2 regions of the Enterococcus sp. DIV1304_2 genome follow, and region 2 is predicted to be linked to the other one. Evidence: predicted binding sites of a transcription regulator. Region 2 holds the regulator's gene; the other holds the start of a gene.
What was found. The regulator NrdR, encoded in region 2, represses ribonucleotide reductase genes. The targets are predictions, from matches to a motif close to ACACNATATATNGTGT.

Region 1 (4,465 bases), 680 kb from region 2:
GCGATAGAAGCGGCAGTCAACAACAAAGAAGATATTTCAGGTAACGCAGGAACAACTCACTGATAGTTAGCCGAATCGAAGCAAATGGTAGATGAGGTCTAGGACGTTAGGCATCTTGTGCCCATACAAACAGATAAATGGTGTTCCAGAAGCTGACCTCCAACAGTAAGATCAAGACACTGCTGTCACAGCCGCAGCTTCACGTATGAAAAAAGCGAAAAGCCGAAAATAGCTCACATTATTTTCGGCTTTTTTGTTGCTCTTTGAACGTATTTATTTTTACTCTCTTTATTTAGAAAGGCAGGTGAAAGGTATGAATGAAAGTTGGCAAGCAATTTTTGACGAATGGTTCCCAAAAGAAATCAAGCAACACTACCCAATAAAAATCTCCAAACAATATACAAGTAGCCAACGATGGGAAATCTATGAACGATTGACGAAACAACAACGAATCGTCATTGATCAACATCGTCGTTATTTGATCCACTCGCGTTTTTTGGAAGAAAACTATTTAGCAGCAACGGATTGGATTTTTTCTGACTTTAAGATCAATCCATTTTATCGCACATCACGCAGACAACAAAAACTTTATTGTGAATGTGGCCGTGAACTGAAAGTCCAATATATCGTTCGTTCACCTAAAACGGGTAAGGAATTAAAACTAGGGATCAATCATTTTGCAGAACACTTGCACGTTAGTCCAACAGTTGCCGTGTCGATCAATCAGGGAATGACTAAAGTGGATCTAGCGCTGGATGAGATCCTTTGGCTGAAACAACAAAATATTGCCTTTCCTGAACGACTCTGGCAAGAATATTGTCTAATGTTGTATCATAATCGTCGGCTGAAACAACCAATTTTACCAGATAAAAAGCGAACTACACGAATCGCCGAATTTCGTCATGCCCAGTTACCGATTTATCTGGCAGACTATCAAGCAATGGAAAAGTACATCCAACAAGTTAGCTATCAGGCAAAAGAAAAGCCGAAAAAAATCCTTGAGAAAAAATCATTATTTGAGGATTTTTCAGAAGAGTTGACTAAAGATGTTGAAGCGTTCTTGACTAACTATCAACTATTTCTCCAAAAAGATTGGTCGTCTGTTTCATTGGCAGAGACAAGCCAACCATCTGTCGCTTTTTTTGAAGAGTTCATCGCTAATCTACGAGAAGGATCGAAGAAAGAAGCTGTAGACGTCGACCGATTAGCAAAAGAACAGCGTTTTATCCAACCGAAAATTTATCACTTAGTCTGGCAACAGTATCAACGCTATGGATTTACGACCGGTTTTTTCGATAGTATTCCTCGTGTGATGAGAAATGGTTTTCTAAAGATTTTACGCAAAGAACGCGAAGAAAAACAGCAAGCTACAACAAAAACTGTGACAGAAACTGAATGGCAAGAACTTGCAAAGAAAATCAAAAAACAATCAGTCGCCTCTTTGATCCAAGAATATGAACAAGCAGACTATGTATTTACTTCAGAACAACAGCTTGCATTAAAAAAGTTCCAAGAATTGGAATCAGTGATACAAACGATGGATGGAGACATTAGAATGTTGCTCAAGGATTTGATTTAGTTGACTCGAACCGCTGAGAGAATCTTGGTATGACGATACCTAGAACCAAGCGAGAAAAGTCCCATCCTATTTTGGGTGACTTTCTCGCTTTAGTAAGAGGTTTGAAAAACAAACCAATTTCTAGTACAAGTTTATTTATTGTTTTCCATCAAGAAACATGGTGCGAAAAATATTCTGCTTCCATGCGCTGCATACGCACTCTTTCTTTTTTGTTGTACCAAGGGGAGACAGTAAAAGCTAATAAGTCATTGATCAAGTAAACAGAGCTATTGATAAACATAGCTAAACTAGCAGATCCATGGGTATAGGAAACATACCATAAGACCATTTGTGCAAGACCAGAAGCAAGCCACCAATAATATTGATTGTTGTAGCGAAGGAAGCTAATGATACCAGCAGAAAGACTGATTGAAAAAGCAATAGCATCGATCCAAGGACGAGGATCATCTGTGTACGTACCAATCAAGTAACCTGAGACCAAGTAAACGAAAACAGTCCCGGTTAATGCAATCAACCAACTTTTTCCACTAAATTCTCGAATTTTGGAAGCCATATTATGATTCCATTCTTTACTTAATAAAACTGGGATATCTAATGTGACCATATAGGCAATTTGCTCGCCGATACTCAAGTAGTTTTTGGCAGAAAAACCGACGATGATAAAACAAATGGCAGAGAGAATTCCTAGAATACCGTTGACTGATTTGGCGGCATTGATTGATAAAATGCACAACACCCCCAGATTTGTCCCGATAAAGGTAATGATCGACAACCAAGTGATTGGCTGATTCACAAGAGTCATGACTTGGCAGCCTAAACTAAAATAGAATAGATAATAATTCTGTTGAGGCCAGCCTTTTAATTGATGGAACAAAAATCTGAAATAATTACGCATAAATAAAAACTCCTTTAAACACAATATATAGTGTTCGATTATTTTTAGAGACACAAATTATTGTATTCCTTTGAAAAAATATTTCTAGTCTTTCATTTTAAAAAAATATGTGTTATTATTCGATTTGATTGTTTTCTGAAAAACATTTACTTTCCAAACGACGAAAAGCAGGCGGCCACTTGATGTGGTTCCTGTTTTTTTGTGTAGCGGGAGAAAAATCTTTGCTATGTCTAAAACTATTGATAAGATAAAGGAAACAAAAAGATTGGAAGTGTGAGAATGAATTTAACAACGGTTCACCATGTTGCGATCATTGTGTCAGATTATCAAAAGTCACGTGCTTTTTATGTTGATTTGTTAGGTTTTGAAGTTATCCGTGAAAATTATCGAGAAGACCGTGACGATTATAAGTTAGATTTAAAACTAGGGGATATGGAGCTTGAGATTTTCGGTATCAAAGATGCACCTAAAAGACCGAGTTATCCAGAAGCTTGTGGTTTGAGGCACTTAGCGTTCAAAGTGGAACAAATCGAAGAAACAGTCGAGGAATTACAAGAATTGGGTATTGAAACTGAACCGATCCGTATTGATACCTTTACAGGTGAAAAAATGACTTTCTTTTTTGATCCAGACGGGTTGCCGTTAGAATTACACGAATAAAAGTAACAACTTTGTCACTTTTTCTTCCGTTCATTCGATTTTTCTCTTTTCTATTTCTTGTTATTCTAGAAAAAAACGAGGAGAGAGTGGAATGAAAAAAATAATCATTGCAACATCGATTGCTATCATTGTTAGCTTAGCGGCTTCGTTAGGACTATTGGATGCAAACTTTTCTTTTGATGACATCAGTGACCAAGAATATCAAATCTCATTGCAAAAGGCAGTAGCTATTTTGCGAGATGAGTACCATGAAGAGAAAGTCAGCCGTATCCAGTTCAACCAAGTAAATGAAGAACAAAGTAATAAAAAGATGTATGAATATATTTTTCATACGCCCGATCGAGTGATCACGGTGAACCCAATCTCAGGAAAGACGATGGTAGTTGAGGAAAGTCGGCAAGAACTAGGGCAATTGTTTCACTTGAAAGCAATCCATCAAGTGAAACATCCACAGGCAGCAATGAAAGAAGCAGTCCATAAAGTCGGGAAACATCACGGAAAAGCAAAAAGTTGGGAAATCACGACAAAAAGTGGTCAGTTGTATTATTGTGTAGCCGTAGATGGAACCAATCATTTAGAAGACGTATTGATCAGTGCTTGAAGGAGAAGTGGTTTCACTTCTCTTTTTTTCTAGTTAAGAGTAATCTAAAAGTGTAAAATAAAGAAGGGATTGAGGGAATCATGCAAAAAATGATTTGTCCAAACTGTGGAAAAAAATTCACCTATGAAGAAGTTAACCATATCGTCGAACACGTAAAAAAAGAGATGCCGATCGTTTGCCCTTATTGTCGTTTTGAAGCAAAAACAATCGTTTCGAATGGTTATTTCGTGACACAAAAAATTGAAGATTATTTGAATTAGCTGTTTTGCTCTGAGATTTCATTGTGTTAAAATGAAAAAAAGGAGTGTCAGAAATGATTCGTAATGCAAAAAAAGAAGATGCGGCAGCTATCGCTCCGCTTATTTTAGTTATATTGAAAGATATGGAACTACCGTTTCTTTTGAAGTACGGTGAAGAAAAAACATTGGAGATCTTGGAAGAAGCCATTACAGATCCAGACTATCGCTACAGTTATACAAGAGGGATCGTTGATGAGCGAGAAGGCAAAGTAGCAGGGATCGTTTACGGTTATACAGACGAAGAAGAGCCAATCATCGATCAGCCGTTTGAAAAATATTTACAAAAGCACGGTATCCATGAACCTGTTCAAATGTTTACGGACAAAGAAACGTTTCCTAACGAATGGTACCTAGAGTCGATTTGTGTTGCAGAAGAGTTCAGAGGTCAAGGCATCGGTTCGTCCTTGCTCGAAGCGTTACCAGAAATCGTA
Region 2 (4,465 bases):
GCTTGCTTCATTTCAACAGCAAATGTTGGGAAATGGACCAACGTTGTCGTGAATCCTTTGATTGCCAGTTCTTTTGCTGTTGCTCCTAACAGATAGGTTTTGCCGATACCAAAACTTCCGACCAAGTATAACCCTTTGTGGAAGCTTTTAGGATCAGCCGAATATTGTTCGACGAAGTCTAATGCTTCTAAACTTGCATAACCACGTCCATCTGTTCGTTCGAAATTTTCGAAAGAGGCAGACTGGATATCTTTTGGCATATCCATTGCTTTCACACGACTCTTGATCTCTTCTTGTTTTTGACGAGCTAAGAGTGCTTCCGTCGGCACGTAAGTCACATCGACATAGTGGAAATTCAATGTCAATTTTGGTTCATATCCGGGAGCGATCATGGTTGGATCGTTCGTTTGATATTTTCTTTTTTCTTGGACATACTCATAGAGTTTGGCATAACTTTTTTCGATATCCGCTTGCGTCAATCGGTCTTGATGGGCTGACAGAAAGGCTTGAACATCCGCATCATTCAAAACTTCAGCAATCATCTCGGAATACTTTTCTTGGTAGTTGCGTTTACTGATGATTTTCTTCAGTTCTTTTCCCACATCTTCCATTAGCTCTCACCTTCCTTTTTAGCCAGATACTCTTTGAAGCGACGATCGATCTCGGCTTTTTTCTCTGTACTGATTTGCGTTTCGTCTTTTGGTTGATTGACCCAATCAGGCAATTTTTCTCGCCTTACATTTCGGCGATAATTTGACGTGTTGTTTTGTTTTGACGCTTTCGGTTGTTTCGCTTTCGTACTCAATGTATGGAGATGTTCAATCGCTTCTTCTGGCGTACTGATTTTTTTTTGCGCCCACTCATTAGCGATCGTATTCACGAAGCTCGCATTTAAGCTCGCATGGTTTTTTATGACTAACACATAGTTGATCAAAATGTTGATGACACTGCTAGTCAGACCGGATTGGGTGACCAAATCTTGCAACAACCAGTTTTCCTGTTTGGAAACATACCCGCCTTTTTCTTTTTTTATTGCTTCGAGATAACGCATCGGTGGGGTTTGTCGTGCAACTTGGATCAATTGTTGTGCAGCACTAGGCAACGCCTGATTGACAGGGACACCTGTTTCAGCAGACTGATCGGTAACCAGAGTGTTGCTCGATTGTCGCAACGTATTCTGCTGTTGCTGCCGTAACAAGACGATCCGTTGGAGTTCTTTTAAAGATACTTCTTCTGTCGTAAAATCAAATGACTGTAGAATCAACTCTCCTAAAGTCAGTTCATCGAAGCCGTAGAGTTGTTGGTATGTTTTCGCTTGTTGCAGAACTGGTTCTGTCAACTGATTGATGTGTTGTTTCTTCAACCAATCGATTAAAAACGTCCAGTCAAACGAGTCTGAATCTGCTAACAATGATTTGGGTTCAACAGGTGTGAATTTTTGCTGAATCGATTCCACTTGTTCTTGGTTTGCTGCATAGACTGTTTCATTGAACCGATAGACTTCCAAAAACTTCTTAGTGATTTTTTGATAGCCTTCATACGAAAGATTTTTTGGCTTAAATAATTCCGTCAATTGGTTGAATCGACGTTCGCCAACTTTTTCTAAAAGTAAAAAAGAAAGTAACGTATCATTGAAAAACGTAGGAACGTCCATCGGTTCTAACAACTCATAAAGAAAACAATCACCCAAATTTTCATCTTTTTTGAAATAGACTTCTAAAAGACCGATTCCTTCTAATTTTTTTCGTGCCTCATAAAATTGCGGTAATCCACAACTTAGACTACTCAATAAATCGGCGTGTAATCCTTCAGGACCTACGCCAGTTTCTAGCGAGATCTCCGAATACAACGTCAAGTAAAGACTCAACGCTTCTCCCCCGATCAATGGTTGGTAAAGGGATAACAAGGCAGACTTTCCTTCTTCTTTTAAAGGACTGCTCTTTCTTCCTTGGTAAATATTTTTCGGTTGTAATTCTTTCCACGCATTTTCCAAGGAATGCTCCCTCCTTTATTAATTACGCATCATTTTCACTATTACTCGTATCTTTTGCTTTATCAACAATGTCTTGTAATTCTTTCAAAAAGACAGACATATCTTTGAATTGACGATAGACACTCGCAAAACGAATATAGGCGATTTCATCTAAGTTCACTAAATCTTCCATGACGTATTCACCGATCAGATTAGTTGAAACTTCATTTTCGCCAAGACTTCTTACACGATTTTCAACATGGTTGACGATCTGTTCCATTTGTTCCATCGCTACTGGTCGTTTTTCGGCAGACCGGATCAAGCCTCGTAAAATTTTGTCACGATTGAATTCTTCACGTTCGCCATTTTTCTTGATCACTAATAACGGCGCTGCTTCGATTCGTTCAAAGGTCGTAAAACGGAAGGAACATTTTTCGCACTCCCGGCGTCTTCTTATTGCTCGACCATCGTCAGCTTGACGACTATCGATCACTCTTGAGTTGTTATGTTGACATCTAGGACATCTCATCGTAATTTTCACCTCTCTTGGTGTAGTTTGATCGCTTATTTGAATGTACCAAATGAAGTTGTTCCATCAGTTAATTTTTCCCACCAATTATGAATCATTGGTGGAAAAAAGGCTGGTTTTCAACACTAAGCTTAAAAATTATAAAATATGAAAAGGATTTTTTCAATTTATATCTTATTGCTCAGTTCAAAGTGATTTTCACAACTTCACTGCTTATTGTTTTAGATTTTTTTCCACTGATTTTTTATTGAACTAATTCAAGTGGATCGTAATAAACGTTTTCTTATTACTAACTTTAGTATAACATGAAACAATTAAGCAATGCGACTGTCCCAGTTAAAAAATCGCTTGAACTGAAAGATTTGTTGTGTTTTTATCTCAACGAACGAAAACAGACTGGCGTTCAGCACCAGCCTGTTTCTTTTTGATTTTCTATTTTACTCAATGCTTGGGTAATCCCTATAGTTTATCTTCGATTCCCGTGTAATGTTTCATTCGTTCTTCTTCGATTTTTTGTTCTGTTGAACGATGATCGAATTGGGGGTCTTGGTTTACTTCAGGACTTGTTTCCGGATCTTTGCGTTCTGTGGTTAAGTCCTGTCGCTTGGATTCTTTTTCGACATGTTGGTCTTCTAACTCAGCAATTCTCGCCCGGTATTCATCTTCACGAATTTTACCTTCTTCTGCTTGGATCTGGCCCTTTTCCTGTAAATCTTCTTTGTGGAGAATCTCACCAATTTTTTCTTTCGCAGAACCTACTACTTTATCTTTTTGGTTTTTGAATGTACCCATCGTATCATCTCCCCCTCTTTCTTTATATAAATAGCATAGCAAAATGTTGCGATTTACTCAAAGAAAGCGATTAAGCAATAACCATTTTTTGATTTCAGCGGATAAATCTTCCTTGGTTTGGCGGTTATCGAATACGATATCCGCACGTCGTTTCTTTTCCTCGATCGACAGTTGGCTTTTCACCCGTTGTTCTGCTTCTTGCTTCGATAATTGATTGCGTACCATCAAGCGTTCGATTTGCTGAGATTCTGGAATATAGACAACTGCGACGGCATCCATTTGTGTATCATACTGTCCTTCAAACAATAAAGGAATATCGACAACGATCAACGGATATTGGGCTTTCTTCTCTATGATTTCTTCAGTGATTCTCCCACGGATAAATGGATCTAATATTTGATTCAATTGCTCACGTGCAGTGACAGAACCGAAAATCAATTGTCCAAGTTTTGCCCGATCTAACTGACCATCCTGTTGGAGGATCTCTTTGCCGAATGCTTGAACCAACGCTTGAAGTCCTGGCGTATCCGGTTCAACGACCTCTCTTGCCACTATATCGGCATCGATCACTGGAAAGCCATATTGTTGGAAAATAGCAGCGGCAGTACTCTTGCCTGTCGCAATTCCCCCTGTCAAACCTAAAACAAATCCTACTTGGGTATTCTTAATTTCTGACATGTTGGACAATAGTGCGTCCCCCTTTGCGCAACTTTCGTTTTCACGATTGGTGTTTGACAACGAACACATGCTTCTCCTGTCTGTCCATAGACATGTAAAGCCACTTGGAAACTCCCTGACTCACCTAACGCATTGAGATAACTTCGGATCGTTGTTCCCCCTGCTTCAACTGCTCGTGACAACACATCGATGATTGCTTGACGGAGTAATTTGATTTCTTTTGGGCGTAAAGAATCAGCTGGTTGCTCTGGATGGATCTTCGCTTCCCATAATGCTTCATCTACGTAGATATTTCCTAGTCCTGTGACCAACTTTTGATCAAGTAACAAAGGTTTGATGGCTTTGTGTGACTTTTGTAGCCCTACTGTAAAGTCTTTTAATAAGAATAGATCTGGTAAAGGCTCTGGACCTAATTTTAAGATTCCTTTATAGGTATTGCTCGCTCCTTTTTCAACGATCGTCATACGGCCGAATTTTCTTACATCGTGGTATCG

Region 1: pnuC (nicotinamide riboside transporter PnuC) is a predicted target of NrdR. The motif match lies at 2,493-2,508, and genes of this name have one in related genera.

Annotation. Positions count from the first base shown of each region.
Region 1 is NZ_CP187851.1:2,266,416-2,270,880, reverse strand. It holds gene pcp (pyroglutamyl-peptidase I) at 1-63, shown strand, start outside; gene IGJ14_RS10505 (hypothetical protein) at 314-1,579, shown strand; gene pnuC (nicotinamide riboside transporter PnuC) at 1,728-2,474, opposite strand; gene gloA2 (SMU1112c/YaeR family gloxylase I-like metalloprotein) at 2,754-3,134, shown strand; gene IGJ14_RS10490 (hypothetical protein) at 3,226-3,735, shown strand; gene IGJ14_RS10485 (hypothetical protein) at 3,816-3,995, shown strand; gene IGJ14_RS10480 (GNAT family N-acetyltransferase) at 4,049-4,465, shown strand, end outside.
Region 2 is NZ_CP187851.1:1,591,216-1,595,680, forward strand. It holds gene dnaI (primosomal protein DnaI) at 1-611, opposite strand, end outside; gene IGJ14_RS07415 (replication initiation and membrane attachment family protein) at 611-1,993, opposite strand; gene nrdR (transcriptional regulator NrdR) at 2,016-2,501, opposite strand; gene IGJ14_RS07425 (hypothetical protein) at 2,961-3,293, opposite strand; gene coaE (dephospho-CoA kinase) at 3,351-3,971, opposite strand; gene mutM (DNA-formamidopyrimidine glycosylase) at 3,944-4,465, opposite strand, start outside.